3 regions of the Shewanella sp. 10N.261.52.F9 genome follow, and region 3 is predicted to be linked to each of the others. Evidence: predicted binding sites of a transcription regulator. Region 3 holds the regulator's gene; each other region holds the start of a gene.
The links. Region 3 encodes LexA, which represses DNA repair genes until DNA is damaged. Its sites were predicted from a motif close to TACTGTATNNNNATACAGTA; they were not measured.
Positions count from the first base shown of each region.

Region 1: the regulator LexA is predicted to act here: its motif matches at 1,405-1,424, upstream of AB4298_RS03370 (YebG family protein).
Region 2: the regulator LexA is predicted to act here: its motif matches at 4,049-4,068, upstream of recN (DNA repair protein RecN).

Region 1 covers NZ_JBFRNX010000004.1:98,264-108,772, forward strand. Annotated here, with positions in the region: gene proQ (RNA chaperone ProQ) at 1-274, opposite strand, end outside; gene msrC (free L-methionine (R)-S-oxide reductase MsrC) at 561-1,016, opposite strand; gene AB4298_RS03370 (YebG family protein) at 1,103-1,393, opposite strand; gene AB4298_RS03375 (paraquat-inducible protein A) at 1,579-2,211, shown strand; gene AB4298_RS03380 (paraquat-inducible protein A) at 2,198-2,839, shown strand; gene AB4298_RS03385 (PqiB family protein) at 2,817-5,444, shown strand; gene AB4298_RS03390 (spore maturation protein) at 5,670-6,896, opposite strand; gene rsmF (16S rRNA (cytosine(1407)-C(5))-methyltransferase RsmF) at 6,956-8,389, shown strand; gene AB4298_RS03400 (TatD family hydrolase) at 8,663-9,451, opposite strand; gene AB4298_RS03405 (PilZ domain-containing protein) at 9,497-9,823, opposite strand; gene holB (DNA polymerase III subunit delta') at 9,829-10,509, opposite strand, start outside.
Region 2 covers NZ_JBFRNX010000012.1:259,886-270,394, reverse strand. Annotated here, with positions in the region: gene AB4298_RS08935 (ATP-binding protein) at 1-1,808, shown strand, start outside; gene AB4298_RS08930 (response regulator) at 1,977-3,599, shown strand; gene recN (DNA repair protein RecN) at 4,110-5,771, shown strand; gene AB4298_RS08920 (phosphatidylglycerophosphatase A family protein) at 5,878-6,372, opposite strand; gene thiL (thiamine-phosphate kinase) at 6,372-7,331, opposite strand; gene nusB (transcription antitermination factor NusB) at 7,504-7,911, opposite strand; gene ribH (6,7-dimethyl-8-ribityllumazine synthase) at 7,926-8,402, opposite strand; gene ribBA (bifunctional 3,4-dihydroxy-2-butanone-4-phosphate synthase/GTP cyclohydrolase II) at 8,548-9,651, opposite strand; gene AB4298_RS08895 (riboflavin synthase) at 9,805-10,470, opposite strand; gene ribD (bifunctional diaminohydroxyphosphoribosylaminopyrimidine deaminase/5-amino-6-(5-phosphoribosylamino)uracil reductase RibD) at 10,474-10,509, opposite strand, start outside.
Region 3 covers NZ_JBFRNX010000008.1:216,589-227,097, reverse strand. Annotated here, with positions in the region: gene AB4298_RS06830 (redox-active disulfide-containing membrane protein) at 1-501, opposite strand, end outside; gene AB4298_RS06825 (SURF1 family protein) at 695-1,429, opposite strand; gene AB4298_RS06820 (DUF2909 family protein) at 1,428-1,646, shown strand; gene AB4298_RS06815 (cytochrome c oxidase subunit 3) at 1,664-2,542, opposite strand; gene AB4298_RS06810 (cytochrome c oxidase assembly protein) at 2,539-3,114, opposite strand; gene ctaD (cytochrome c oxidase subunit I) at 3,117-4,721, opposite strand; gene coxB (cytochrome c oxidase subunit II) at 4,731-6,299, opposite strand; gene AB4298_RS06795 (cell division inhibitor SulA) at 6,772-7,308, opposite strand; gene lexA (transcriptional repressor LexA) at 7,305-7,925, opposite strand; gene plsB (glycerol-3-phosphate 1-O-acyltransferase PlsB) at 8,519-10,509, shown strand, end outside.

The DNA.
Region 1 (10,509 bases), on a different contig from region 3:
CTAATTCACCACATTCGTTGCCATCTAAATCGATACGTTGTGCGCCTGCTTTCACGCACTTTAAATAACGCCAGCTGCTAGTGTATCTTCTTAATGCGATTCTCAGCTGAGTTTTACTGACTTTAGAATCATCAGCTAACCTTTCCGCTAAATCTTGAAACAAACCAATTTTTAATGGCTTAGTTTCGCCTTCAGCTATAAAGCATAAAGGAAATGTTTCGTACAAATACGCAAGAATAGCGTTGGTATCGGTCAACTTTTCTGTTGATTCCATCTTTACTTCCACAGTTTAAAAAAGGGACACCACTGATAAGCACTATCGCTGAGTTCAGTTTATGTGTCGTTTATATTTGTCTGATCAGAGCTAAAAGCACAAATGAAAAATCGTTAACATTTGTTTTTACACTCTAAAACCAAACCTACCTTAGCAACATAAAAGCCTAAACTCCATGCATTCATTTGCTGAATTGTCAGTGTTTAGTTTTTTCATTACTCAAACCGCTTATTATAGAGAGGCTTCAAATGATTGCGACCTACAATTAGCGATAATTGGTCGTAGTTTAACCAAATAGGCAGATTTCGAGACTTTTAACCAAAGTTTCGACGCCTTGTTGATCAATTTCGCTGAATCTTGATAACGATGGGCTATCAATATCGAGCACGCCAATAACAGTTCCATTTTTTCTTAGCGGTACAACCAACTCCGAATTGCTTGCACTGTCACATGCTATATGACCTTCAAACTGGTGAACATCATCTATTCGCTGGCTGATATTCATAGCGACCGCTGTTCCACACACGCCTTTTCCAATAGGAATACGCGTGCAAGCCACTTTACCTTGGAACGGCCCGAGTACCAATTGATCATTTTTCAATAAATAGAAACCGACCCAATTTAGATCTGTCATATTGTCATTTAATAATGCTGAAAAATTAGCAAGCGCCGCAACGATGTCATCTTCACCTTCGAACAACGCCTGGACCTGTCTATTCAACGTATCGTAAAAATCATTCACCTTTAACAATCCCCAACAAGTTCATCTAAAGCTAAAATATAATTGCAGCATTCTAACAACAAACAGAGTCATTTGTTCAAGCGGTTTTATTTAGGCTCTTTATTCTCGGTTTTTTTTGGTGTTTTTTTAGGCGTCACTTTTTTATCTAACGAACCACCTTTTAACAAAACTTGTAAATCATCTTTATGTTGAGCAAGGAAAAAACCTAACTTTTCAATATCGTTCTCTGCTAAGTCAAGTTCACTTTTAGATAAAAATGGAATCAGATTGTCAGCGATATCTAGCATCTTATCGTAGGCATCAGCCTCCTTTTTAGATGTAAAAGTCATCTTTTCAACCCCTTCTCTAACCACTACAAATTGAGTTACAACGGCCATATCCAACCTCACACTGTTTTTATATACAGTAAAGAGTCTCATAGATTGAACTTCTTATGCAAGTTTTCTTGATTATCTGATAAACTTCTGTGGTTAATGGCTCAATATTTTCAAAAGCATACGTGTCAAAAGCCATGATTTGCATTGAAATCAACGTAGGTATTGTCCACTTGAATACAAAACGGATGGGAATGGAAACCGAAGATTGTAGTATTACATTATGTCAATCGTGTGATCTTGTGATTAGGAAGCGTGCATTGCCTAGCGGTGTGCGTGCGCTATGCCCTCGTTGCCATACCCCGCTTTACGATACTCCTTATTGCTCTATAAACGGTATGCTAGCTCTATGTTTAACTGCCGTATTCTTTTTTGCACCTGCTAATTTATATCCCGTGTTGGAACTTGAATTTCTCGGCAGCATGAGAACCACGACCGTGTTAGAAGGCGCATTAGCCGTTTACTACCAAGGTTACTGGCTCGTTGGAGTAGCTGTTTTAATCTCGGCCGTTGTTGCACCAGGGTTATTATTAATCTCTATATTAAGTCAGATCCTCATTATCAAGTTCGGACTAACGTCAATGATGTTAAGAACAACCTTAAAACAATTATTAAAAATGCAAGGATTGTTAACCCAGCTTACAATGCTTGAAATTTACGTTATCAGTTTTTTAGTCGCAGCTTTCAATTTGGCCGACTTCGCGACAGTATCTTTTGGCTTCGGTACGTTCTGTTTTACTATGCTATTTATTATGACGCTGTTTTTAATGCGGGAATACGACTTGGAACACATGTGGAGTTTTCTTGATGAGCATAAATAGTGGCGGCCCGTTGGGAAAAGACATTGGTTTAACCTTATGCAAAACGTGTAATAAGGTGACTTGTTGCAAATCTAGGACATGCAGTCGCTGTGATGCACCATTAATTATTCGTGACTACGCCAGTGTGCAAAAAAGCTGGGCACTACTCATCACTGCTGCAGTCCTACTCATTCCAGCTAATATCTATCCAATAACGACATTGACTAATCAAGGTCGTGTAACACAAGACACCATTTTTTCAGGGATCGCCCACTTAGTTAAAACTGATATGATCCCTATTGCCATCATTTTATTTACTGCGAGTATCTTGGTACCAATTTTAAAAATTGTTGGTTTAACCATTTATTTATCAGCAATTACCTTTAAATTACCTATTTCAAAAAAGAAGTTAATGACTGGTTTTCATATTATTGAATGGATTGGACGCTGGTCAATGCTCGACCTTTTTGTGATCTCACTGACTGTTGCAGTGGTTAATATGGGACAATTGTTAGATGCAAAACCTGCCCCAGCTGCAACAGCGTTTGCCTTAGTAATTTTACTCACGCAGCTCGCTGCAAAAGTCATAGATACCCGTTTACTCTGGGATAGATTGGAAGCAAAAAATGACTCAAGTACAAACACCTAAAATCGTCAAGAAAAAACTATTTTCACCGATTTGGTTATTACCTATTATTGCACTGGCACTCGGTGCTTGGCTCGGTGTCAAAAGCATTCGTGAGTCAGGTATTGAAGTCACAATCCATTTCCCTAGTGCTACGGGTATGGACATAGGTAAAACCTTAGTAAAATACCAAGGGTTAACTGTTGGTAAAGTGGTTGATATGAGTATTGACGACCAACTACAGGGCGTCGATGTAAAAGTGATTATGGACTATCGTTCAGAGCCTTTTATTAATCAAGGTACAAAGTTTTGGTTGGTCAAACCCAAAGCCACGATTACTGGTGTTGAAGGCTTAGATACGCTTTTTTCGGGCAATTACATCAGTATTTTACCCGGTGAAGGAAAGTCAGAAACCTACTTTGAAGCCGAGACTAAAGCGCCAGTCATTACCCCGGGCGTAGAAGGCCTAATAGTTAATATTACCTCAGATAAATTAGGCTCCTTAGATGTGGGTTCGCCAGTATTTTATCGACAAATCCCAGTTGGCCAAATTGTTGGTTATCATCTTGAGAATGCCGAGCAGATCCTAGTTACCGCCTTTATCCAACAGCAATATGCAGAGCTTGTGAAAATCGATTCACAATTTTGGAATGTATCAGGTATTAGTGTTGATGCTTCATTATCAGGAATTAAAGTTAGCAGCGAGAGTTTAGCGTCGCTCCTGGCTGGCGGTATTAGCTTTAGCTCTAATAGCGGTTCAACACTTGCTCAAAACAATCATGAGTTTGCACTATATGATAGTGAAGATGACGCGCTAGGTGGCACTCAATTTGAGCTAATCGCTAACGGAAGCGAATCTGTATCTCAAAATACTTCGATTGTATATCGTGGCATACAGATTGGCCAAGTAACCAAAAAATCTTTAAGTGATAATGGCATCTTATTAGCCGCTAAAATCGATAGCATGTATCAAGAACTCTTGACTGAAAGTGCAAACTTTTGGCTCGAAGGCGCTGATATTTCGCTATCAGGTATCAAACATCCAGAACGTTTGATTACTGGCAATGTTATAAACTTTGTTCCAGGTTCAGGCCCAGCTAAACAACAATATCAACTATTGACTCAAGCACCAGAGCCCAAAAATATCAGCAAATTACTGGTAACTTTGCATTCAGATTCTAATCCAGGAGTTAGTGCTGGAGCAGAAATTCGCTATAAGCAAATAAAGATTGGTCAAGTACTGAGCGCAAAATTAAACGATGCTTTTACTCAGGTTGAATATCAAGTCGAAATCGCTGCAGATTTTGCCGAGTTAGTTAGTAAAAATAGCCATTTCATTGCAGAGTCGGCATTAAAAATCGATGCAAACTTAGATGGTGTAAAGGTAAAAACGAACGATTTTAATACACTAACAAATGGTGCATTAAGCTTAGTTAGAGGAACAAATAAAGCCCTTGCGACTGACGGCGACTCACTATACGTATTTGCTAGCAGTGAAGATGCCAAGGTGTTTTATAGCAAACAGCATTTAATCAAAAAACGCTTAATTAACCAAGACGCTGCGGATCTCGTTGCTGGCTCGCCAATTTATTATAAGAAAATGCAAATAGGTGAAGTCACTTCAGTACAATGGCAAGCCGCTGAGAACAACTTTGCTATTGATATTGCCATAGAACGTACCTTTAAAAGTCTGCTTAACGAGCAAACTGTATTTTGGCGTAATAGCGCGCTATCAATTAACGCGAGTTTAAGTGGTGTTGAAGTGGAAGTCGCTCCTTTGATGGGTGCACTAAAAGGTGGCATCAGTTTGGGATTACTTGAGCAAGGCAAAGTCGTTAACTCAACCAGCCTATATGAGTCTAAGTTATTAGCGATGAGTCAAGCCAAGCCAATTAAGCTTACCTTCCCAGCAACGGTACAATTAACAAGCAAAGCACCTATCAGATATCTAGGGCATAAAGTCGGTGAAGTAGAAACTGTAACCTTGGGTGCAGACCTTAATAAATTGAACGTTAACGCATACTTATATGGGGAGTACGCAGCTAATTTTGTCCAACAAGATGCAGCATACTCTGTTGTTACTGCCGATATCTCGCTTGCGGGAATAACTGCACCAGAGACCTTAATTAGCGGCCCTTACATAGAAGTCTACCCAGGACATAGTGTAACAACTTCATCAGAGTTTATCGGTACGATTGAAAAGCCTGTTTATACCCAAGCAAATGAACTGAGATTTACTTTATCAGATAGCTCACTAGGCTCAATAAAGTCCGGTACAGGAATATTTTTTAGAGGTATAAAAATCGGTCAAGTTGATGCATACGAGCTATCACAGCAAGGTACAGGAGTGTTGATGCAAGCTCATGTAGAAAATAAATATAAGCATCTAATCAATCAGACTAGCGTGTTTTGGGATCTTTCAGGAGTGAAGGTCGACGTCGGAATTTTCTCTGGAGCGCAGATAGAAACAGGCTCTTTAGAAACTATATTAGCAGGCGGGATTGCAGTAGCAACACAAGCGACAACCACTTCAACCAATGAGCTTACTAGCAAGCAGACTTTTATATTAAATAGTGAAATCGATCCTGCTTGGTTGAATTGGTCTCCTATACAAACAAGTCAAAACTAATGAGTTCCAGTTAAAACGGCTGTTAATCAAAACATAAAAAACGAGGCAAATGCCTCGTTTTTTATGTGCCTTTCTAAAACGGTAAATTATCCACTAATCCCATATCAGTCATGAATATAACCATTCAAATAATTCGCGTACCTTAGGAAGCCTCGTATTGTGTTCGAAATTCAAGCAGTTGACGTTATAGAGCAATGTTAATTGACAATTACCAAGTGCAGGCGATTAACCATAGAATTGATAACAAACAAGTATTGCAGCAATAATTCCCGCTAAGTCCGCAAATAAACCACAAGCCAATGCGTGACGTCCATTACGGATCCCAACCGCACCAAAATATACCGCCAATACATAAAATGTGGTTTCTGTACTACCTTGCAATATGGCTGCTAATCGGCCGGCAAAAGAATCTACCCCATAGTGTTGCATGGTTTCTAACATCATAGCTCGTGCGCCTGAACCACTAAAAGGTTTCATAATCGCGGTAGGCATAGCATCTACAAAACGCACATCACCACCTGCTACAGCAACCACGCTAGCGATCAATTGCAGTAAATAATCTAAAGCACCTGATGCTCTTAATAATGCTATAGCTAACAGCATTGCCAATAAATACGGAATGAGTTTAATTGATTGTGAAAAGCCCTCCTTAGCCCCTTCAATAAACTCATCATAAACGGCCACTTTACGAACGCCTGCAACTAAAACAAAACTAAAGATAAGCAGCAGCAAGATCCCGTTACCGAGTGCGGTACTCACCTCGCCTATTACGGTCACAGTGAGAGTACTGAGATAAAAGACCAGGCCAATAATCGAAGATAATATAACGCCGGCATAGCCCAAAACTACAGCGTTAAATAGTGATAACCGTTGCACGAGTGCAACTATCGTTAGCCCAGCCAAAGTTGATGCTGTTGTCGCTAACAATATAGGTAAAAAGATATCTGCTGGTGCTGCTGCACCTTGTTGAGCGCGATATAAAAACACCGTGACAGGGACTAAAGTTATCGAAGAGGTGTTAAGCACTAAAAATAAGATCTGCGCATTAGTTGCTACGTGTTTATTTGGGTTTAACGTTTGTAGATCTTGCATTGCTTTTAGCCCTAAGGGCGTCGCAGCATTATCTAACCCCAACATATTTGCAGTTAGATTCATGGTCACACTACCGTATGCGGGATGGCCTCTTGGTACTTCAGGCATTAATTTAGATAATAACGGTTCAAACAATCTTGAAAATAAAGCAACGACACCAGCTTTTTCCCCAACTCGCATTAAGCCCATCCACAAAGAAAGAACTCCCACTAAACCAAGTGCAATCTCAGCCGCTAGTTTAGAGCTCGAAAAAATTGCACTAACGCTTGATGAAAGCACTTCGGTATGGCCTGTCAGCACTTGGGCCAATATCGCCACTAATGCGGTAGCAAAAAAGCCAAACCAGATCTTATTTAGCACGCAGTTAATCTCTTTTAATCTGTTATAATCCTGATACTTTACCGCATTATCTTCGACATATGGCTCATTTTAATCAGAATTTTATCGACAGTATCGAACGCGAACTCCCAGATCACCTTTCTATGGAAGACTTTATTGCTTATAGCAATCAGCCACTGCGTCTTTCTATTCGGGTGAATACTTTAAAAATTAGCGTCACTGATTTTATCGAACTAATGACACCAAAAGGTTGGCAGTTTGACTCTATACCTTGGTGTGCAGAAGGTTTTTGGATCACCAATAGCCAGAAGATTCAACTTGGCAACACGATAGAGCACTTGCAAGGCTTGTTTTACATCCAAGAAGCGAGTTCGATGCTGCCGCCAACCGCATTGTTTAAAAATGAAAATAGCCAAAATATAAAAGTACAAACAGATACTGTAGTACTTGATATGGCATCAGCCCCTGGCTCTAAAACAACTCAAATTGCAGGGCTAATGCAAAACAAAGGTTTGTTAGTGGCTAATGAATATTCTGCTAGCCGTGTCAAAGTACTCCATGCCAATATAGCCAGAATGGGTGTCGCAAACTGCGCTCTTACTCACTTCGATGCAAGAGTGTTTGGTGAATATCTTTTTGAAACCTTTGATTCAATTTTGTTAGATGCACCTTGTAGTGGTGAAGGTACTATCCGCAAAGACCCTGACGCACTGAAAAATTGGGATAACAATGAGAATAAAGGCATAGTTGCAACCCAGAAAGCATTGATTGAATCGGCATTTTTAGCATTAAAGGTTGGCGGAAACATGGTTTATTCAACTTGTGCACTAAGTCGCCAAGAAAACCAAGACGTCTGTAACCACTTAAAAACAACTTTCGGTAATGCTGTAGAGTTTGCTAGTTTAGAGAAGCTATTCCCCAATGCAGAAAAGGCCTGTACAAAAGAGGGGTTCTTACACGTTTGGCCACAAATTTATGATAGTGAAGGTTTTTTTGTCGCAAAAATAAACAAGGTTTCAAAGGTTGAACGCCAACAAGATGAACCAAGAAAACAAAAGAACTTCCCATTTACTGCCGCGAAAGCAAAACAAGTTGCAGAACTTGTGCTGTATTTTAAAGAGACTTTCAATATCGATATACCTGATGATGCGCAGATAATGGAGCGAGATCTCGAGTTTTGGTTATTCCCTCAAGCTGTATTGCCGCTTATTGGAAAAATGCGCTTCCAACGGATTGGGATCAAACTCGCGGATGCATTGAAAAAAGGCTATAAAGTTCGCCACGAAGCGATCTTAGCTTTATCGTCTCCAACCCAAATAGAACTTAGCGATGAGCAGGCAAAAGAGTTTTTGATGGGACGTGATATTAGCCTTGCTGAAAGAGTAAAACCACAGGGTGAAGTAATTGTCAGTTATGCAGCGAATCCACTTGGGGTTGCAAAGCACTTAGGTAATAAATTAAAAAACAACCTCCCTAGAGACTTAGTTAAAGATAAGATAGCCCTTTACCTATAAAACTTTAGTGCATAAATACATAAAAAGTTACATTTGGATGATGTTGACACAAAAATAACCACCCACAAATAAAAAAGCTGGTCTACACTGTATAACATCAGTTTAAGACTAGCTGCTCAGAATAACTAAAGATTACCGAACTAAGCAGCTGTAAAATTTTACCTATGCGGTATCAACAGTAGCGCACGGCTCCTAGTGAGCCATTCCCCTAGACCCAGAACAATTGGAATAGTTTTGGGTCTTTTTTTGTCTCTAATTTGGCTCTAGCAAGTACTAACGACCCGTTAAACGAGCCGCATCTTTAAATAAGTTGAAAAAATTCTCAGTCGTGTACTGTGCAAGTTCTGGGTACTTTTCTCCTCGTAACTCAGCAACAAACTCTGCTACATCACGCACAAAAGCCGGTTGATTTTCCTTACCACGATGCGGTACAGGTGCTAAATACGGTGAGTCTGTTTCAACGAGTAGACGATCCTTAGGAACTTTTCTGATCACGTTGCGTAAATCGCCGGCGTTCTTAAATGTGACGATTCCTGACACTGAGATATAAAAACCAAGATCGAGCGCTTCTTTGGCCATTTCCCAGCTTTCCGTGAAGCAATGCAATACACCACCAACACTTTCCGCATTACCACGCTTTAAAAAGTTAATCGTATCTTCTCGCGCGTCACGAGTATGGATGATTAATGGCTTTTTCACTTTAACAGCCAGATCTATCTGCTGCTCAAAACATTGCTGTTGTAATGCTTTAGTTTCCTTCGCATAAAAATAATCAAGACCCGTTTCGCCAATCGCGATAACTTTCTCATCACGAGCAAACTGTTCAACTTCTTCAATATTAAGACCGTCTTGGACATCTAAAGGGTGTACTCCCGCAGATAAAAAGACTTCATTGAATGGCGCCATTTTCTGCTTCATATCAGCAAATCCTTGCTGACGAACGTTTACACATAAAAAATATGCAATATCACGTGCTTTAGCAGCAGCAATAATTTCTTGAAGTGAGGCCTGATCTGGCGCGGTTTTAAGACGGTCTAAATGACAATGTGAATCGATAAGCACTGAGAAAACCCAACAAACAGCAAAAAGGACTGCAAGTCTACCCAGCTACATAGTGCAGGTCAAATCCCCGGAGGCAAGCTCATGTGAAAGCATCTGTTCAATATGGTGTTTATGAAAGTCTGGATCGGTCAACACTTTAACTCCAATACCTGCAGGACGGCCGCCAGACGCGCCCATAGGGTTAATCCAAACTACAGAACCGGTAAATTCATGCCTTTCACTGCTATTTGGCAATAAGTAAGACACATTTATTTCTTGTCCAAGATTAAAGCTTTCTGCGCTTGTAACAAACATTCCCATAGGCTTGATAAAAGGCATATAGGCACGATAAAGCTGCTGTAAAGATTCAAATTTAACGACAAGATTACTCATAGAGTTTATTGGCTCATTAGCTGGCGATATTCAATGGTTAACCCTTCAAATAATGCTAACGAATTAACAGTTGGCATTACTGATAAGCGTGTTTCGACTTGCATGATTTTGCCTGCAAAGTTGGCTAATGCCACTCGAGTCAAAGGGTCCACTTCTTGTTTTTTCACCAAGATCCTATGCACGACTAGATATAAAACTTTAAGTGCATCAGAAACTTGCTTTTCATTAACATTTATTAAACTATCACACAGCAGCCCAGACGACAAACTTTGCAACCAAGCTTTTCGGTAAGATACGAGCACCTGCTCTCGCCCGCTTTCAACGGCCTCAATGACTGCTAAAGGTCCACCAACTACTGGTAAGCACCAAGTAACATCCTCACTAATTTGCAACTCTTGATGCAACCACTGCCTAACTACTGATTTAGCGGGAATTTCTAAATGTAGTCTTTGACAACGACTACTGATCGTTGATAATAATCGACTCGGTGAATTAGCCTGTAGAAACAATATTGTGTCTTTACCTGGCTCTTCCAGTGTTTTAAGTAATGCATTAGCAGACGCCTGATTTAAGCGCTCACTATTTAAAATAAATGCAACACGGCGACCACCTTGCTGGGGCGTAGTGGTTAGCTTTTGGCAAAGGCTACGGATTTGATCCACTTTGATCTGTGCACCATCAGCTTC
Region 2 (10,509 bases), on a different contig from region 3:
TTCTAGATGTCATTAATTCTACTGGCCCTGACATCAAAAACGAGATCCTACACATAGGTAAAAATGACTGCACAATTGATGGTAAATACTATCGTGTTTCGCGTGAAATCGTTCACTACAACGACGGGCACCAGTATCACATCACTGTATTTGCAGACTTTACAGAGCTAAAACAACGTAAAGAGCAGCTTAAGCGATCACAACGACAAGCCGTCGACGCATTAAAAGCACGCGAGTCATTTTTAGCGATTATTAGCCACGAGCTAAGAACACCACTCGCTGCTATGATTGGCTTAATGGAACTATTGAATCCTGAATTAAAATCGGCAAAGAACAAAGAGTTAATGAGTAACGCGCTGTCTTCTGCAGATAGATTAAAGGGGCTTGTTAACGACATTTTAGACTTCTCGAAAATGGAAGCAGATCAGCTACAGCTCGATTTATATTCCGGTAATATATTTAACGAGATTGGTACTACATTGAGGTTGCTTGAAGCCAGTGCTCAAAGCAAAAGAATCAATTTTATTCTTGATTGGCAACCAACCTCTCAATGTTACGCAACACTAGACTGGATGCGTTTAAGTCAGGTTATTAATAATTTAGTGAGTAACTCGATTAAGTTTACCCAGCAAGGCTTTATTAAAGTCATCGTTAGCAATACACCAGAAGCGCTACTGCTGACCGTTGAAGACAGCGGCTGTGGCATGAGCACAGAGCAACAAAAAACATTGTTTCAACCATTTATTCAAGCCGATGCCAGTATTAACCGAAAATATGGCGGAACAGGGTTAGGCATGTCAATTGTGCAGCATTTAGTGGAGCTTATGAACGGCCAAATTACAGTAAACAGTAAGCTTAACCAAGGCACTCAAGTTAATGTGCAGCTGCCAACAATGTTCTCTACGCTAAATGAAGTATTAATTGCTGATGCACAGAGTCATGATGAAATGATTAATAATTGGTTAAAAGCTTGGGGGATCAAACTACAGACGAGTCATAATCAGATCTCATCAACCTCGTCTACAACCAACATTTATCCCGATCTGCTGTTAAGACAAGTGCTATTAAAAAACAATAATCAAGCCTTACAATCTTCCGCCGCCAGCAACCAGTACAGTGGCACGGTCGTTGTGGCTGACGACGATCCAATTAATCGATTTTTATTCCAACAACAGCTGAAAAAACTGGGAGTAGATGTTGTAACTGTTAATGACGGTATAGAAGCATTGCTGTATTTATCAGCTAATCGTAACAGCGTTAGTATGCTTATAACAGATTGTCATATGCCTAATTTAAATGGCTATGAACTCGTACGAAAATTACGTGCAAGGCCTGATTTTGCTGACTTACCTATAATAGGCTGCACAGCTGAAGACTCACGCTTAGTGGCTGAAAAAGCCAATGATGCTGGCATGACCGAAGTCATGTATAAGCCCTATCCCTTCACTCTTTTAAAAGAGACGGTTAGTCGATACTGCATTGAGGTTTTCCCAGATGCAAATCAAGACAAGTTGGAATGGTTAAGCGAATATAGCGACGAAGAGCAGTTAGAGCTGTCAGCAATAGTTAGAGACTCGTTACTCGCTGACAAGCAACAAATTGCAACAGCCGAAATACCACTGCAAGCATTAGGGCATCGCATTAAGGGCGCAGCAAATGCACTTGGGTTAAGCCAACTTGCAGCAGCGGCAGAGCATTGTGAAACCGTCACCGAAATTAATACACCTACAGCTATTTCAGCACTTAATAAAGAAATAGATAACGTCGTTAATGCCATCAATAGCTGGCTTAGTACACAACTCAATTGAACATATTGTGCTAATCAAAATTATCAGCTTAGTCATGAAAATGACAATAAAACTGATTATGACTAAACCCATGGCTGGCGGCGTAGATCTCTGCCAATAACAATCCACTTTTCTCGCTTAGCTATAGCTAAGCGAACAAACTCATTATTCGTTTGGATCAAAATAGCGATGCAATCTTTTCAAACTCTTAAACTCCTAGTTATCGATGACGCACCAACTTTTTTATTCACCATTAAGAGCATGTTGGTCAAACTAGGATTCTTAGAAGTTAACGTCCTCACAGCTAAGTCTGCCAAATTGGCACTCGATCTTGCATCAAACAAACAATTTGATGTGATCATTTGTGACTTTAACTTTGGTACGGGGATGAATGGTAAGCAGCTATTTGAAGAGTTTAAGCACTTGAAATTGCTTACTGATGAATCAGTATTTGTTTTGGTCACCGGAGATAATTCAGCCGCCACAGTACGGCCTATCATCGAGCTAAAACCCGATGAATACCTTTTAAAACCGTTTAATGCTATTACGCTAAAGCAACGTTTATCGATGGCGATACGTCGCAGACATAAACTAGCAGGCCTTTATGCAGCAGAGCGATTACTTGATGCAGAGCAAGGCTTACAACTTTGCGATGAAATGGCACCATTTCATCCTGAATACTACTTTGTGATTGAACGATTTCGTGGTGTTTTCTTAACAATTTTACAGCGCCACGAACAGGCAAAATCCGTTTATCAGTCAACTCTAGCTAAAAAAGATTTAGATTGGGCCAAAGTAGGTTTAGCCAACTCATTGGCGAACTTAGGCCAAATTACTGAAGCCGAAAAGATAATAAACCAGCTGTTAATCGCTTCTCCAAACGATACACAGGTAAAGACTGAAGCTGCCTATATCAAGCTTAAAGACAGTGATATACCTGCTGCCATTTCACATTTAGAGCTCGCAAGTCAAATTGTACCCGGCAACTCAGAACGAGAGTTAATTATCGTCAATTTATGCTTGTCAGTTGAAGACTATGCACAAGCACTCGCACGTTATCGTTTGTACCTTGAGATCAATAAAGATACATACCGCAATAATGACTACAGTAAGCTCAGCTTAATCCGTGTGATCTTGTATCAAGCACGCTTTGCTACGAATAAAGCGGCGCTATTAGAGGAAGCTAAACACCACCTTCGCTCAGTTATTGGCACCGAAAATGAAGCTATTACCCACGAAATTGAGCTGATTAAAGCGCATATTTCAATGGAGTTAGGTTTTTACCGTTCAGCAATCAGCCTACTTAAGAACCTGCACAACAAAGAGTGCTTTCAGCACTTTTACGCCACCTATCACTACGCTTGGTTGCTTAATATCATGAGTGTTGAAAATGAGTTTAACCAAGCTATAAGCTGGTGCAGTCAAAACCTAGGCTATGAAAGTAACCAAATTATTTTTGCCAGCAAAGTGTCCATGTTAGAAGGCTTAAAAAGCCATAATGAAGATAAAAAAAGCTGGTTAAAAGAGCAGTATCTTATGGTTAAAAATGGCGACCTTGATAAGGTCACTTTATTAGAAACCTATTTGGTCATTAACGAAACTGCACCACTGCTAAAAACGGTATGCTTAAACATTATCAAGTCGTTGACTTACGTTTGGCCAAGGCGCTATGGCGTTGTTCAGGTAAAAGAAATCATTCAGCGTTGCGACAATGTGGTGAGGCAGCTTTACGTGGAAGATGAGCTCTTAACAATTAACTACCAAGAGTATTATCAATCAGCATTAGATAAATGCAAAGGGCGAGTTGATTAAGCGCTTATAGGTAAGAACTTTTTTCTTTAGAACATCGTTATTCTTAACGACAAGTCATATCCAAAAAAGTGGTTCCCGTTGCCCACCGTAGACACATGCCTTGAGACCCGCGGTTGGCGATTGGTAACTGTGAAACTACCGCTTAGAGCACGTCATTTTGTAGCACCAAACAAAAAATACTTGGTGCTTTCATTCAAAAACTAACCACAGCAGTGCTATTTGGCAATCCCTCTCTAATTAAAATTAAGCACAAGTTTTCAATTTTTGAAAATCCAACCTTTTATCCCTACACTCATAAAGCGTGATATAAAACAGCTTTAAATAGCCAATAAAAATTTGGTTGAATCGACAATATAGCAATACATAGCCATAACGAAATTCACCTAAAAGCCCAAGCAATGTAAAAATGAAAACGTGATAAACCTCAATGGATTTATCAACCAGGTATTTACTGTATAGATAAACAGTATATACTGTGTAGTTATACAGTGTTTTGAAAAGGACATCACTATGCTTTGCCAACTCAGTATCAACAACTTTGCTATTGTGCGTTTTCTAGAGCTAGATTTTAAAGCCGGCATGACCAGTATTACTGGTGAAACAGGCGCGGGTAAATCGATTGCTATCGATGCCCTCGGGTTATGCTTAGGTAATCGTGCTGACGCCAATGCTATTAGACCTGATGCGACTAAGGCCGAAGTAAGTGCCCGTTTTTTATTAAATGATACTCCAGCAGCTAAACGCTGGCTTGAAGATAACGATCTTGAACTTGATGATGAATGTATTTTACGTCGCACAATAAGCAGCGACGGACGTTCACGAGCCTATATCAATGGTAATCCAGTACCACTTGCGCAAATCAAGGCACTTGGACAGCTACTTATTGGTATTCACGGCCAGCATGCACACCATGCCATGCTTAAAAGTGAGCATCAACTGACTCTGCTAGATAGCTATGCAAACCATAAGATGCTTATCGATAGCGTAACTGCCAGCTATCACAGATGTAAGACGATTGAGAAGCACTTGCACCAATTACAGATGTCACAGCAAGAACGCCTAGCTCGTAAACAACTTTTGCAATACCAAGTTGAAGAACTAAATGAATTTGCGATTACTGAAGGTGAATTTGAGTCGATTGAGGCTGAACACAAAAAGCTTGCTAATAGCACCGCGTTAATTGAGCTTTGTCGCAGCCAGCTACACATACTGCAAGAAAGCGATGAAGGCAGCGTTGAGTCACTGCTTAATACCAGTATTAGCCAAGGCCAAGATCTAGAAAATTACGATCCAGAGTTAGGCAATGTGGTGTCAATGCTGAACGATGCCCTAATTCAAGTGCAAGAAAGCAGTAGCGAAATCGAACGCTATCTAGATGGTTTAGAGCTCGATCCTGAATATTTTGCTCACTTAGAGCAACGGATCTCTAAAGCTATGCAGTTAGCCCGTAAGCATCAAGTCAGCGGCATTGAGCTATATAGTTACCATCAAACCTTATTAGAAGAACTAGCCGATTTAGGCTCTGACGACGATAAGCTAGATGATATTAAGCAAGAGTTACAAGCTAGCCGAGATGCATACTTACAACATGCAAAAAAGCTTAGCCAAAGCCGTAGCCGCTACGCTAAAGAACTTGATAAACAAGTGACTCATTCTATTCATGAGCTGAACATGCCAAAAGGTAAGTTCAACATTGCAGTTAACTTTAACGAAGCTGTCGTTACGCCAACAGGCTGTGACAACATTGAATTTATGGTCTCAACTAACCCTGGGCAGCCATTACAACCTATTGCTAAGGTTGCATCAGGTGGTGAGCTGTCACGTATCGGTTTAGGTATTCAAGTGATCACTGCTAAAAAGGTCTCTACGCCGACGCTAATTTTTGATGAAGTGGATGTGGGGATCTCAGGGCCAACGGCTGCGGTTGTAGGTCGTATGCTGCGCAGCCTTGGCGAGTCAACGCAGGTATTTTGTGTGACCCATTTGCCACAAGTTGCCGGTAATGGTCACCAGCATATGTTTGTCAATAAAAGCAGTAAAGCCGGTAAAACCGAGACTTCAATGATCGCGCTTGATAAGACCCAACGTATTGAAGAGTTAGCCCGCTTACTCGGGGGCGACACTATTACTAGCAATACCTTAGCTAACGCTAAAGAGTTACTTCTGAGTTAATTCTGCAAGCGAGTGCTATGAGTAAATTCAACAATATGATTTTATAAACTTCAAACAAAAATGCAGAGCCTTAGCTCTGCATTTTGTATGCTGATAGTTAACTCGATTAAGCAAAGTAGTAAGCTAAACCTTGTAAGCATAACAGTGAGAAAACACCAGCAAGCACGTCATCAATCATAATACCAAAACCGCCATGAACTTTAGCGTCAAGCCAGCGAATCGGCCACGGCTTTAAGATATCGAAAAAACGAAACAGTGCAAAACCAATGACTAACCATTGCCAACCTACAGGCGCGGCAACCATGGTTATCAATAGCCCAGCTACTTCATCCCAAACAATTGCGCCATGATCGTGGACACCCATATCTTTAGACGCTTTGTCGCAAATATAAAAACCTGCAAGCACGCTAATCATAGTCAACGTAACATACCAAGATAGACTTAGTGGTGCCATTAATAGATAAAGCGGAATAGCAGCTAAAGTTCCAAAAGTACCCGGTGCTTTAGCGGCAAGCCCCGTGCCAAATCCCAATGCTAAAAAGTGAATAGGATTCTTTAATGACAGCTTAGCTAAGGCTGCATCTTTAGAGAGTAAGTTCATTAATTAAAGTGCTCAAAGCCTAAATTTACTGGCTCAAAAGGTTTGTTGTCGTTTAATAAGGTTAACTGACCACCTGTACAGATCTGACCTATTTGGGTAAAGCGTACACCTGTTTCTGCCAACGCTATCTCTAATGCGCCCTTTTGCGCCTCAGGTACGGTAAAGAGTAGCTCATAATCTTCGCCACCGGTTAGGGCGTAGCTTAGTGCCATTTCAGCAGTAGTATTGCGTTTAAGTTGCTCTGAAAGCGGTAAACGGTCAACATTAATTACAGCCCCCACTTGTGAGCTTTTAATAACATGCTGAATATCAGACATTATGCCATCAGAGATATCAATCGCACTTGATGCAATAGTGCGTAGCGACTGGCCAGCAAGCACTCGTGGAGTCGGCCTATAATGACGATTAACGAGGTAAGCACTGTCTTCACTATCTACAGTGGCTTTATTACGCAAGATATCTAAGCCAAGCGCCGAGTCACCTAAACTGCCTGTAACATAAATCCAATCACCATTCTTAGCACCTTGGCGGGTTAAGCCAACATCTTTTGGTAATTGGCCATTGATAGTAATGGTAATTGCGCGCGGACCACGAGTTGTATCGCCGCCAATAAGCGCCACACCATAATATTCAGCGATTTCAAATAGGCCTTCACTAAATTCAGCTAACCAGCCCTCATCGACATCTGGTAGCGTTAACGCTAATGTCATCCACGCAGGTTCAGCCCCCATTGATGCAAGATCTGACAAGTTTACTGCTAATGATTTATAACCAAGATCCTTGGCGGGCATATTGGGGAAAAAGTGCACATTCTCGACTAAGGTGTCGCAAGAGATAGCTATAGACTTACTAGCGTTTGGCTGCACAATAGCGCAGTCATCACCAATACCAATTACAACATCTTTGCGCGACTGAGCGCGCCCAGTAAAGAAACTTTCGATTAATTGAAATTCTTTCACAATACCAATCACAAATATAAGAGAGAGTTCAAGGAGGTTGCGGTAAGAAACCAGACCGTTGCTTTAGCAAAGATAAAGAAAACCACATGCTTTGCTCAAAGCGCTAATGCGCGGACGATTATAAGTTCCCAGCCAGATATAACAAAAACGGCATCCGAAGATGCCGTTTCAATTATTTATTGCGTGCTACCAGCTTATCTAGAATGCCGTTAACAAACTTATGTCCATCTTCTGCGCCGAATGCTTTTGCAAGCTCGATAGCTTCGTTAATCGCTACCTTATAAGGCACATCCTTGCGGAATGTCAGTTCATAAGTTGCGATACGTACAATCGCTTTTTCAACTGGATCCACTTCATCAAGTGGACGAGTCACGAATGGAGTAATTAGCTCATCCAATTGACTCTTCTTTGTTGCAACGCCGCCTAAAAGCTCACGAAAGTAAGCGATATCAACGCCAGCAACATCTTGTTCAGTTAGAAACTCATGCTCAACATCAGCAATATTGTTACCACTTAGCTGCCATGAGTAAATGGCCTGAACGGCTAAACGGCGGGCCTTACGGCGCTCTGAAGGCTTCATTAAATTGTCCTAAATTACAGCTGTTCTTCAAGTGCTTGCAGAACGTTAACCATTTCTAGCAGACCAAGTGCAGCTTCGCCGCCTTTGTTACCTGCTTTAGTACCCGAACGCTCAATAGCTTGTTCAATGGTATCAGTGGTTAAAACGCCGAATGAAACAGGAATATCAAACTCAAGTGCAACTTGAGCTAAACCTTTATTACATTCGCCTGCAACAAAATCGAAATGAGGTGTACCACCACGGATTACCGCACCTAGTGCGATGATTCCGTCAAATTTTCCGCTAGCCGCAACACGACGCGCAGCAAGAGGCAGTTCAACAGCGCCAGGCACTTTAACTACAGTGATATTTTCATCTGCAACTTGGCCAAAACGCTTAAGAGTGTCAACCGCGCCATCGAGCAAACTATCAACAACAAAGCTGTTAAAACGTGAAACTACGATCGCAACTTTGGCGTTTTTCGATTCGATATTACCTTGAACTACGTTCATTTATCTTACCTAAATTAGCTTAATTACCCTGCATAGGGACGGAAGAGGCGGTATGATACCACAGCACTCCGCGCTGATCTCTATGCAATTAATAAGAAAAGTGTGAATTTAAGCCCCAAGTTGACAGTCAACCTGAGGCAAGTATTTATTCTGCTATATAATCAGTTACTTCTAAGCCAAAGCCTGAAAGAGAGTGGTAACGCTTTGGCGAGCTCAATAGTCGCATAGTCGTCACACCAACATCAGCCAAAATTTGTGAGCCGACACCCACTTGGCGAGACGTTCCTTTCCAAGGTGCTGCAGCTGGTGTACTACCGTTATCTTCCGCTTCAAAAGCTTTTACTTTCGCAAGAATGTCGCTGCTGTGTTCATGGTTGCCCAATAACACAAGTACACCGCCTTCATTACTAATGCGTTCCATTGCTTTTTCTAACGGCCAGCTACGTTGCTGATCACGCTCTGAGTGCAATAGATCATTAAAGGTGTTTTGCAGGTGAACGCGCACTAATGTGTTTTCGGTCACTTCACCTTTAACCAATACATAATGCAATTGGTTATCGATAGTGTCGCGATAAGTCAGCATCTCAAACTCACCAAAGCGAGTAGGTAGCTTACATTTTGCTTCACGAACAACACTGGTCTCTTTTGTGTTGCGGTATTCGATTAGGTCAGCAATAGTGCCCATCTTCAAACCGTGCTTCTCAGCGAAGATCTCTAGATCTGGACGACGCGCCATAGTGCCGTCGTCATTTAAAATTTCAACAATCACTGATGATGGCTCAAAACCAGCAAGACGCGCTAAATCACAACCTGCTTCTGTATGGCCTGCACGGATAAGTACCCCGCCTTCTTGCGCCATCAACGGGAAGATATGGCCTGGCTGCACGATATCAGCAGGCTTAGCATCTTTACCAACAGCGGCAAGCACAGTTACTGCACGATCTTGCGCTGAGATACCTGTAGTGACCCCTTCAGCCGCTTCAATAGAAACAGTAAAGTTCGTCGAGAACTGGGCGTTATTGTTAGTTACCATTAACGGCAAGTTCAATTGCTGACAACGTGCTTTAGTTAGTGTTTGGCAGATAAGGCCGCGACCAAAAGTAGCCATAAAGTTCACCGCTTCTGGCGTCACCATGTCAGCAGCCATAATTAGGTCGCCTTCATTTTCTCTGTCTTCGTCATCCATCAAGATGACCATCTTACCTAGACGAATATCTTCGATGATCTCTTCTATACTATGTAACGCCATGTTCAGACCTTTATTTTTTGCCACTACAATGAACAACTTGCATCGAGGTCAATGCTCTCTTGTAGTGAGTTATTAATGATTATTCTTGTATCTTCCGCTTAATATAAGCTGATTAAGACAAATTTAATCGCCAAAACAGCCTTAAGCCAGTATTTATCTTAAAAATCCTGAGCGAGCTAACAGTTCCATAGTCACTTCAGACTTAGGTTTACTGTCTTGCGCTTGACTGCCATAGCTCATCAAACGCTCTAAATGTCTCGCAATTAAGTCCACTTCAATGTTAACGCTTTCACCAGCTTTAAGATCCACTAACGTAGTTTCACCAGCTGTATGCGGCACAATAGTCAGTCTAAACTTATGCCCTTGCACCTCGTTAACCGTTAAGCTGACACCATCAATAGTTATTGAGCCTTTATGGGCGATATAACGCCCCAGCTCTGGTGGTGGAGATAACCAAAACTCAATAGCTTGACCGCGAAATTGCCTATCGTCCACATGAGCAATACCGTCCACGTGGCCACTTACCATATGCCCGCCTAAACGAGTCGTTGGTGTCACCGCTTTTTCAAGGTTAACGGCTTTTCCTACTTGATAATGAGAGAAACCCGTCAAACTTACGGTTTCGGCAGAGATATCTGCTACATAACCATCGCTCATGAGTTCGACTACGGTTAGACATACGCCGTTAGTGGCAATACTGTCACCCAGTTTAACGTCTGATAAATCTAATTTGCCGCTGGCAACGGTTAAGCGAATGTCGTCACCGCGACGTTCTACTTTTCTTAAATGACCAACTGACTCAATAATCCCAGTAAACATAGATTAATTACTCACTCTTAACGTTAAGCGGGTATCTTT
Region 3 (10,509 bases):
TACTAGCGCTTTACCTTGCATGATTTGTGCTTGATGGTCTTCGGCAATCGGATAGCTCATGACTAAGCTTCCAAGCGGATCGACTATCACTAACTCTTGTTGATTGAGCAGCTTACTAAGCTGTTTAGAGGGAGCTGCAGTTACAAAATCAAAGCCTGTTAATGCGGCGGTATCGCTGTGTTGGTTAACCATAATAATGGTGTGTACGCGATCTTGATTACGGCCAAGGGCAACATGGCTTTGCTGCAAGATGTAGAGCCTGTCTTCACAGATGGCGTCGCAATGGCTAGGTAATTGATACAACAGCTGCCACTCTTGTGGCTGGGGATTGGCCATATCTAAGCTTTGATAGCTAACGCTTTCAAGTAGTTGGCCTTTATTGGTTGCTCCACCTTGGTATAAATCAAAGCTGAGTACAATCTTGGCAGCCATTACTGGCAGTACAAAAGCCAATAACAAAAGTATGAGGGTTTTCTTACCGTTCTTTTTGGGGGAGTTCATTCCATCTCCTCTTTCTGTTCTTTCATCCTTTCTAGCGCACTGACTAACGTACCTTATCAGTCTGTAATGGCTAAAAATGGTGACAATAATCCATCAAAATAATTGTTCAGAATTGAGCTTCCCGGAACGGCTAGGTCGCTTAATTTCTAACCTACAGTGTCTGTGTATAGTTAGCAATAGCCTATTTATTTTCTTATTTATCTGATTGTTTTAATTTACGAAACAATAGATATCCCATTAAAAATGCAAACACAGCGGCCATCGAAAACCATTGCACCGCATAGCCGTGGTGTTTTTGCGATGATAACGGGATTGGCTGCCAAGGGTGAGGATACGGGTTGTCGAGGTTATTGGGCTGCAAAACCAGATTAGCCAAAGGTTTATCAATTAACTGAGCAAGCTGGGGAATATTGAGATTCTGAATGCGCTTGGGCCAAGCGTTTTCAGCCATTAACTCTGAGCTCATCGGGTTTATCTGCTTCTGATAAACCCGCCCCTCTAGCGTGATAGGCTGACTGATGGAGTCTACGTCAGGCAATTGTGAACGATTTAGCCCCGCAGGAACAAAACCTAGCTCGACGAGCAGCCAAGGCTGAAGCTCTTCTACTTGCAGTGCTTGCAGTGCAAGGTAACCGACTCGACCTTGATAGATTTGGTTATCGAGTAAAAAAATATCACTCGAGACAGGAGTGACTGTAACACTAAGTTTAAAGCCAGTTAAAGATTCATCTTTAGCTGAATTAAGTATCTGAGAATAGCTGAGTACTGAGGCTGCTTGTCTTTGGCTTAGCTGTTGCTGCCATTGCGACTTATATTGTGCGCGTTCGAGTTGCCAAAAACCTAGCTTGACCAAAGTTGAAAACACTATCACAGTAAGAAGCACAATAAATAACCACGCAAGATTCACCTTAACACGAGGAGAACCCATGTCTGTTTTGTTTATCTTTAAAGTCGTCTTAGTATTACTACTGCTATTCATACTGTTTAATCTAGGTCGCGCCCTATTTATTATGGTGAAAGGAGAACAGACAGTCCCGATGAGCCAATATTTAGGTAGACGGGTACTGTTATCTGTTTTAGTTGTTGTCTTGCTGCTGGTGGCATTAGGGTCTGGCGTAATCAGCCCTAACGCCAGACCTTATTAAAGATTCAGTTCTATCTTTTACAATACGTAAACAAAGATAAATAGACATAACCAAACCACATCTACAAAGTGCCAGTACCAAGCGCCAGCTTGGAAGGCAAACTGCTTATCTGGGGTGAAATGCCCTTTGAGCACTCTAAAGAACAGCACAATCAAGAATACAGTCCCCAAGGTAACGTGCATGCCGTGAAAGCCGGTTAACAGGAAGAATGTATTGCCGTAAACGCCCGCATCGAGAGTCAGTCCCATCTCTTGGTAAGCATGGATATACTCTTCAGCCTGTAAAAATAAGAACCCAATACCCAGTAAAATGGTTAGCCCTAGCCAAACTGTTAGCGCCTTACGTTTATCTTGTTCAAGCCCGACATGAGCAAAGTGTAAGGTTACCGATGAGGTTAACAGGATTAAGGTGTTATACAGGGGCAGTCCCATCCAGCCCATAGCTTGGGTGGTGGTACCATCGGGTGTCGTGACCAGCGGCCAAACCGCTTCGAAAGTGGGCCATAACACTTCATTGGTCATAGCGTTATTAGATGCGCCACCTAACCAAGGCACTGCAATCATACGCGCATAAAATAGTGCACCGAAAAAGGCAGCGAAGAACATCACTTCAGAGAAAATAAACCAGCTCATCCCTTGTCTAAATGAGCGATCCATCTGCTTTGAATAGAGTCCAGCCATCGATTCGGCAATGACAGTTCTAAACCAGCCAAAGATCATAAAAATGATCACAGCGATCCCTGCCAGCAGAATATAACCGCCGCTGGTACTGTCGGTCTTTAATTCTGATACATAGCTGCCAGCACCAAACGCGATTAGAAATAGGCCGATAGCCCCAATAATCGGCCAAGCGCTCTGGGCGGGAACATAATAGTTTTCATGTTTTTCTATAGTCATCTTGCGGCTCCTTGCTCTACAGCAGTGCTGGCGACATAGCCCTTGTCGGTGATGTTGTAGAGGGTATAAGAGAGGGTCAAGGTTGATATTGAATCCGGTAACTCGGGATCCACAAAAAATATCAGTGGAAGATCAGCTTCGGCTTGGGCCGTTAATACTTGCTGATTGAAACAGAAGCATTCCGTTTTATTAAAGTAGGCGGCGCCTTGTCCTGGCGATACCGACGGAATTGCTTGGCCAACAATATGTTTAGCAGACAAATTTGTCGCAACAAAATGGGTCCGAATAAGCTCACCGGGGTGAACTTGCATAGTGTTGACCTCAGGTTTGAAGGTCCAAGGCATGTCGCTTTGTACCTGAGACACAAACTCAACGGTGATGCTTCTGCTTTTATCGATGACGACGGGCTGATAAACGCTAGCGGTACTTTGGGTTTTGCCATTAATCCCCAGCGCGTCGCACAGAACATCGTATAAAGGAACAAGCGCAAACCCAAAGCCGAACATGCCCAGAGAGCTAAAAATTAGCACTATGATCAGTTTCTTATTAGATTTACGCTGCAACTTATCCATGTTTACTTCACCTCTGGCGGTGTAGTAAATGAATGGTAAGGCGCAGGACTTGGAATGGTCCATTCCAGACCTTCTGCTCCTTCCCATGGCTTAGCTGGCGCTTTCTCTCCACCGCGAATACATTTAATCACCACTGCTAAGAAAATCAGCTGTGACAGACCAAAGGCAAACCCACCAATCGACACAATTTGGTTAACGTCGGCAAATTGAATCGCATAATCAGGGATCCGTCGTGGCATACCGGCAAGCCCGAGGAAATGCATCGGGAAGAACAATACGTTTACTGAGATCACTGAACACCAAAAGTGCCAGCGGCCTAGGCTTTCGCTGTACATATTCCCGGTCCACTTAGGCAGCCAATAATAGGCTGCAGCCATGATGGAGAATATCGCCCCAGTGACCAGCACATAGTGGAAATGCGCCACCACAAAGTAAGTATCGTGGTATTGGAAATCCGCAGGGGTGATTGCCAACATGAGTCCGGAGAACCCACCGATGGTGAACAAGATGATAAAGGCGACCGCAAATAACATAGGGGTTTCAAAGGTGATTGAGCCTCGCCACATAGTGGCTACCCAGTTGAACACCTTTACGCCCGTTGGCACCGCAATCAACATGGTGCAATACATAAAGAACAGCTCTGCAAACACCGGCATGCCTGTGGTAAACATATGGTGCGCCCAAACCAAGAACGACAAAATAGCGATACTGGCGGTGGCGTAAACCATCGACGAATAACCAAATAAGCGTTTACGGCTAAAGGCGGGCACAATGGCGGAGATGATACCGAACGATGGCAAAATCATGATGTAGACTTCTGGGTGACCAAAGAACCAGAAAATATGTTGAAACATGACTGGATCGCCACCACCGGCCGCATCAAAAAAGCTGGTGCCAAAGTATTTGTCGGTAAGTACCATGGTGACCACGCCCGCAAGTACTGGCATCACAGCAATCAATAAGAATGCGGTGATAAGCCAAGTCCATACGAATAGCGGTAGCTTCATCCATGTCATGCCCGGCGCGCGCATATTAACGATGGTCACGACTACGTTAATCGCACCCATAATTGAGCTTATGCCCATAATATGCACCGCAAATACAAATAATGCTGTGCTGTCTGGACTATAGGTGGTCGACAACGGTGCGTAGAAGGTCCAGCCAAAGTTAGGTCCGCCTCCTTCCATAAATAGTGAGCTTAGCAGGATTGAAAATGCGAAAGGCAAGATCCAAAAGCTCCAGTTATTCATCCGCGGTAGCGCCATATCTGGCGCACCAATCATCATAGGAATTAACCAGTTAGCCAAGCCTGTAAAGGCCGGCATTACCGCGCCAAATACCATGATCAAACCATGGACTGTGGTCATTTGGTTAAAGAAGTTAGGCTCAACTAATTGTAAGCCTGGTTGAAATAGTTCTGCTCGGATTACCATTGCCATGGCGCCGCCGGTGAGGAACATGATGAAACTAAACCATAAATAAAGCGTGCCGATATCTTTATGGTTAGTGGTTAATATCCAGCGCATAATGCCTTTCGGCGCCCCATGATGGTGGTCATCATGGTGATCGTCGTGAGCGGCTGGTGAATCTTGTGTAATTGTGCTCATTTACATCCCCTACTTAGCGTGACCATCGACATCTGATGCTTGTACGGCATCGCCAGAATCATTACCCCAAGCATTTCGCTCAAAGGTAATCACTGCGGCTATCTCTTGTGGCGTTAACTGCTGCGCAAACGCCTGCATAGCAGTGCCCGGTTTACCATTAATCACAATCTCAAGATGGTCGGTAACAGGCCCTTTAATAACAGGACTACCAACGAGCGATGGGAATGCGGGTGGTAAGCCTGCACCTGTGGCTTGGTGGCAAGCAACGCAACTGGTCATGTAGACTTTCTCGCCCATGGCCATCAGTTCATCCATGGTCAAATCATCTAGCACCACTGCGGCAGCTGTTGCGGCAACAACCTCGTTCTCTATCGATTGAGTATCATCTAAGGTGGCTGGGAGGGTTGTTGGTGTGCCTGCATCGTTAGCACTTGTATCGGCAGCAACATCAGTTGCAGCGTTACCATTTGCATTGATATCGGCAGCTTGCACCATCTCACCAGAATCATTGCCCCAAGCGTTACGCTCAAAGGTCACAACAGCAGCAATTTCGGTTGCAGTGAGCTGTTGTGAAAACGCCTGCATTGCAGTACCAGGCTTACCGTTGACCACAATATCAATATGACCAGCAACTGCGCCTTTGATCATTGGACTGCCAATAAGTGATGGGAATACACCAGGTAGGCCGGCACCATTAGGTTGGTGACAGGCGGCACAGCGAGCCATATACACTTGCTCACCTTGACTCATTAGCTCTTCCATTGTCAGAGTTTGCGACAAGGCGGCTTGGGCTGCAGCTTCAGCGTTACTCGCTTCTTGCTGTTGGGCGATTAGCCAAGCGTCAAAGTCTTTTTCTGATAAGGCTTCAACCACAATGGGCATAAAACCGTGGTCTTTACCGCATAGCTCAGCACATTGACCACGGTAGATCCCAGGTTTATCAATCTTGGTCCATGCTTCATTAATAAAACCGGGATTAGCATCTTTTTTAACGGCAAAAGCGGGTACCCACCAAGAGTGAATAACGTCTTCAGAAGTCATTAAAAAGCGCACTTTACGGTTAATAGGCAGCACTAATGGCTTATCAACTTCCAGTAAGTAGTTTTCGCCTTTAGTTGCATTGCCTTCAATTTGGTCCCTCGGAGTCGAAAGTAAACTGAAAAATGATATGTCTTTATCGAAGTAGCTGTAATGCCACTTCCATTGGGAACCCGTCACTTTAATGGTGAGATCGGCGTTACTGGGATCTTCCATAGCAATCAGTGTTTTGGTTGCCGGAATGGCCATACCGATAAGAATAATGAAAGGCACAACAGTCCATAAGATCTCGACTTTAGTGCTTTCGTGAAAATTGGCGGCAACAGCGCCTTTAGATTTGCGGTGGTTGATCATGGCATAAATCATTACGCCAAATACCACGATACCAATAGCACAACAGATGTAGAGAATTATCATGTGGAGGCTGTAGACCTGACCACTGATATCCGTAACACCTTTTGTCATATTAAGTGGCATTTCTGATGCAACAAGCGCGGGCGTAAATAGTAGCGCTAGCACACTATACAACAATTGCTTCACTAGACTTCTCCTCTGTCAACAAGACAAAGAAGAGTCACACAGTAAGTCTCTGCTCTATGTAAACTCTTCAGTTCCCAAAAAAGCAACGATGACTTCAAAGTGCGCGAGTGGTTTTGTCAAACTTGTCGTACTAACTTAATTACGACAGCGACTATTGTATATTCAGTATTTACTACTGCTTTGTATCACCACATTGGCACCTACGGCTGAAATATATCAGGCCGATTTCAGTCTCAATTTGAATCATAATTTGTTTGTTATCAAACTAAAGACCGACGACTAAATCGTTCGGATATAACAAAATATCGTTGTTATCACTTCCTACACTACTTGGTGTTTAAATATTGATCAAGATCACTTTTCGATTGATTTACCGAATAACGGAAATAAAAAAGCTCTCATATGAGAGCTTTTTTATTACTGTATTTCTTTACTAGAAAGAATAGATTAGCAAGGTTAGCAACAAAATTTATTAATGGATGCCACCAAACAGAGAAGCTTGTGAAAAAGCATTATCCTGTATGTTAATTGCGCTACTTGGTAAGTGACCATTTACATTTTCAGTATTATTATCGAGAGTGTTCTCGATAATAATGCCTGCTGCACGAGCACTTTTTGCCACAATTTGTAATCGTCTGCTATCGCGAGCATCAAGTGAGGATGTCCAAGTAATCACTGCACTAGAAGTGCCGCTAGTTAACGCCTTTTCCATTGCCCATAAGGTTTCAACTTCATCTTTTGCGTGGACTAATAAAATTCTGTCCATACGCACACCCGCTGCGGCTAACATTTGTTTATAACCAATATTTGGCGGGCTAATGAGTACAATCCAGCGACCCTGTTGGCTTAGCTGCGAAAGCTGTGCACTAATCTGTTTCAGTTCATCACGGCCTTGGGTTTGGGTAACCATAGTCGTGATGTCGTTGATAGGATTGTTTGCCAATGTGGTCGATGGCATATCTTGCCAAAGACCTGGGTGGCGCGGGCTTGTTCCCATTAGTTTATTCATTGCCAGTCTCCATTGCGGATCACACCAACAGCTAAACCTTCAATGCTTAAACTTTGGTTTGCTAGATCCACTTCAATTGGTGAGTAGTCTTCGTTTTCAGCGTGTAAGAAAACTTTATTGCCCTTTTTCTCAAAACGCTTAACGGTAACATCGTCTTCGACTCGTGCTACAACAACCTGACCATTTCGAGCCTGCTCTATCTTATGCACAGCTAACAGATCACCTTCGAGAATACCGATATTCTTCATGCTGTCACCGCGAACTCGCAGTAAGAAGTCTGCAGCAGGACGGAACATTGCTGGGTCAACTTGATAATGTTGTTCAACATGTTCTTGAGCCAGAATAGGTTCACCCGCGGCCACTTGGCCGATAAGTGGTAAACCTAAATCGGTTTCTTCAGTGCTTTCTTGGGTTAATTTAATACCACGCGAAGTGCCCGGCATAATTTCAATGCAGCCCTTTTTGGCTAGCGCTTTTAAATGCTCTTCGGCAGCATTGGCAGATTTAAAACCTAAACGTCGAGCTATCTCGGCACGGGTAGGTGGCATGCCTGTATCAGCAATATTACGTTTAATTAGCTCTAAAATTTCTGCTTGGCGTGGTGTTAGTGGTCTCATTATTAACCCTGTCTTTCTATACAGTACCTGTCAGTATATACAGTAATTTTATGAGTGCAAGTAATAACCAGATATAACTTTTTTCTAGGTGTGGGATCCAGTTTCAAATGAAATAAATCCAGCGATATGAAATTGATAACTTCTATCTCATCCGATATCCACTAGAGAGGTACTCGGTAATTGGCTTAACAGCCGTTTGATGCTGGTTAGCGTCCTTAATTGGTTGAATAGATCAGTTTCATTGTCTCCGGATTGCTGCGGATAATTTCATGTTATCTCGGTAAGAAACAATGTAGTTATGCGGATTTTAGTCGTTAAACTATTGATTTAACATTAGAGGTAGTTTCATTTCCAACTGGATCCCACAAAAGGATTCTATGACATTAATGGCACAGTGGACGGTCAACAAGATGAAATAAGCATGAACGTAATTTAATTGGGTGTTATCAGCAGTTTTTACATTTTTTGTTTGTAAGTCTTTGTTCTATAAATATACAAGTCGGATTATGTGTATAAACAATACAATCGCGCAAAGCGTTTCAATATCTGGTATTCTAGCGCCTTATTAGAAGCGACTAACATTGCATATAAACATGTCCAAACAAGACTCTCTTTGGTTTAAATCTTTACGCTGGTTGCAGCGCAAATTGGTGCACACTGTTGTTGTGCCTCACGATCCATTTGACGATCTCAATCTTGATCCGAGTAAGCCACTCGCCTATGTCATGAAAACGGAGTCCGTTAGTGATATTGCGGCTTTGAGTGAAATGACTGCCAAACTCGGATTACCAAGCCCTTATGAGGACTTGGAGGTTAATGGTGTTAAAGCGCCTAGAGTTGTTTGTTTAGAGGGCAGTAAGCCACTTTTTGGCCAACGAGAAGGTGGAGAGCAATATATTGATTGCTTCAAACGCCTACTCAGCGTGCATAAACAAAATCGTGAGTTAGATATTCAGTTGGTGCCGGTAAGCCTTTATTGGGGGCGTACTCCTGGTAAAGAAGATGACACCATGCGCGCGGCAGTGCTTGAGCGCCAAAATCCAACGTGGTTACGTAAGTGCTTGATGATTTTGTTCTTAGGCCGTCATAACTTTGTGCAGTTTTCCAATGCGGTTTCACTGCGTTACATGGCTGATGAACATGGTACTGATAAGCGTATCGCGCAGAAGTTAGCTCGTGTTGCGCGAGTGCATTTCCAACGTCAACGTAAAGTGATGACGGGTCCACAGTTGCCAAAGCGTCAGGCACTATTTCACTCACTGCTAAAGTCAGAATCTATTACTAAAGCGATTAAAGAAGAAGCTGCGAGCAAAAAGATTTCCGAGGCAGAAGCGCGCGCTAAAGCCATGGAATACTTGGACGAAGTCGCTGCAGATTACTCCGACAGCCTAGTTCGTATTGCCGAGCGATTCTTAACTTGGTTATGGAACAAATTATATAAAGGCATCAACATTAAAGGTGCCGAGCAAGTAAGACAGTTACACCATGACGGCCATGAAATCGTTTATGTGCCTTGTCACCGTAGCCATATGGATTACTTGTTACTGTCTTATATTCTTTATTATCAAGGCATGGTACCGCCGCATATCGCTGCGGGTATTAACCTTAACTTCTGGCCTGCAGGCCCAGCGTTCCGCCGTGGCGGTGCTTTCTTTATTCGCCGTAGTTTTGGTGGCAACAAGCTATATACCGCAGTATTCCGTGAGTATTTAGATCAGCTATTTACCAAAGGCTATTCGGTTGAGTATTTCACCGAAGGCGGGCGTTCGCGTACAGGTCGTTTATTAGCGCCAAAAACCGGTATGTTGGCTATGACCTTGAACAGCGTGCTGCGTGGTGTTGAGCGCCCTGTGACTTTGGTGCCAGTGTATTTGGGCTATGACCATGTAATGGAAGTCGCGACTTACCACAAAGAGCTAAGTGGTAAGAAGAAAAAGAAAGAATCTGTGTGGCAGGTATTTGGTGCTATTCGCAAACTAGGTAACTTCGGTCAGGGCTATGTGAACTTTGGTAAACCAATTACCCTACACAATTTCCTAAATGAACAAGCTCCAACTTGGCGTGAAGATCTTGCTCAAGATCCAGAGCAGAAACCATCTTGGTTAACCCCAGTGGTTAACACGCTTGCTAATCGAGTCATGACCAATATCAACGGTGCGGCTGCGGTAAGCTCTGTCACCTTAACCAGTATGGTTCTATTGGCGTCTGAGCAAAATGCCCTAGAGCGCTCGCAGCTAGAGAAGCAGTTGGACTTGTATCTAACTATTCTGAAAGAGCAGCCTTATACGGAATATACCTCTGTACCTGAAGGCACTGGACATGATTTGGTTTCTCAAGGCTTAGAGCTTAAGAAGCTGCAAATTGAAAGCGATCCGCTTGGCGATATTATTTCTATCGATCAAAGCATCGCGATCACAATGACTTACTATCGCAATAACATTATTCATTTAATGGTACTGCCATCGTTAATTGCTGCTTGTTTATTACGGAAAGAAAACTGCAGTCGTAATGATGTAGTGAGTATCGTTAACGACTTCTATCCACTGCTTGAAGCTGAGCTATTCATGGGGATAGAAGAACCAAG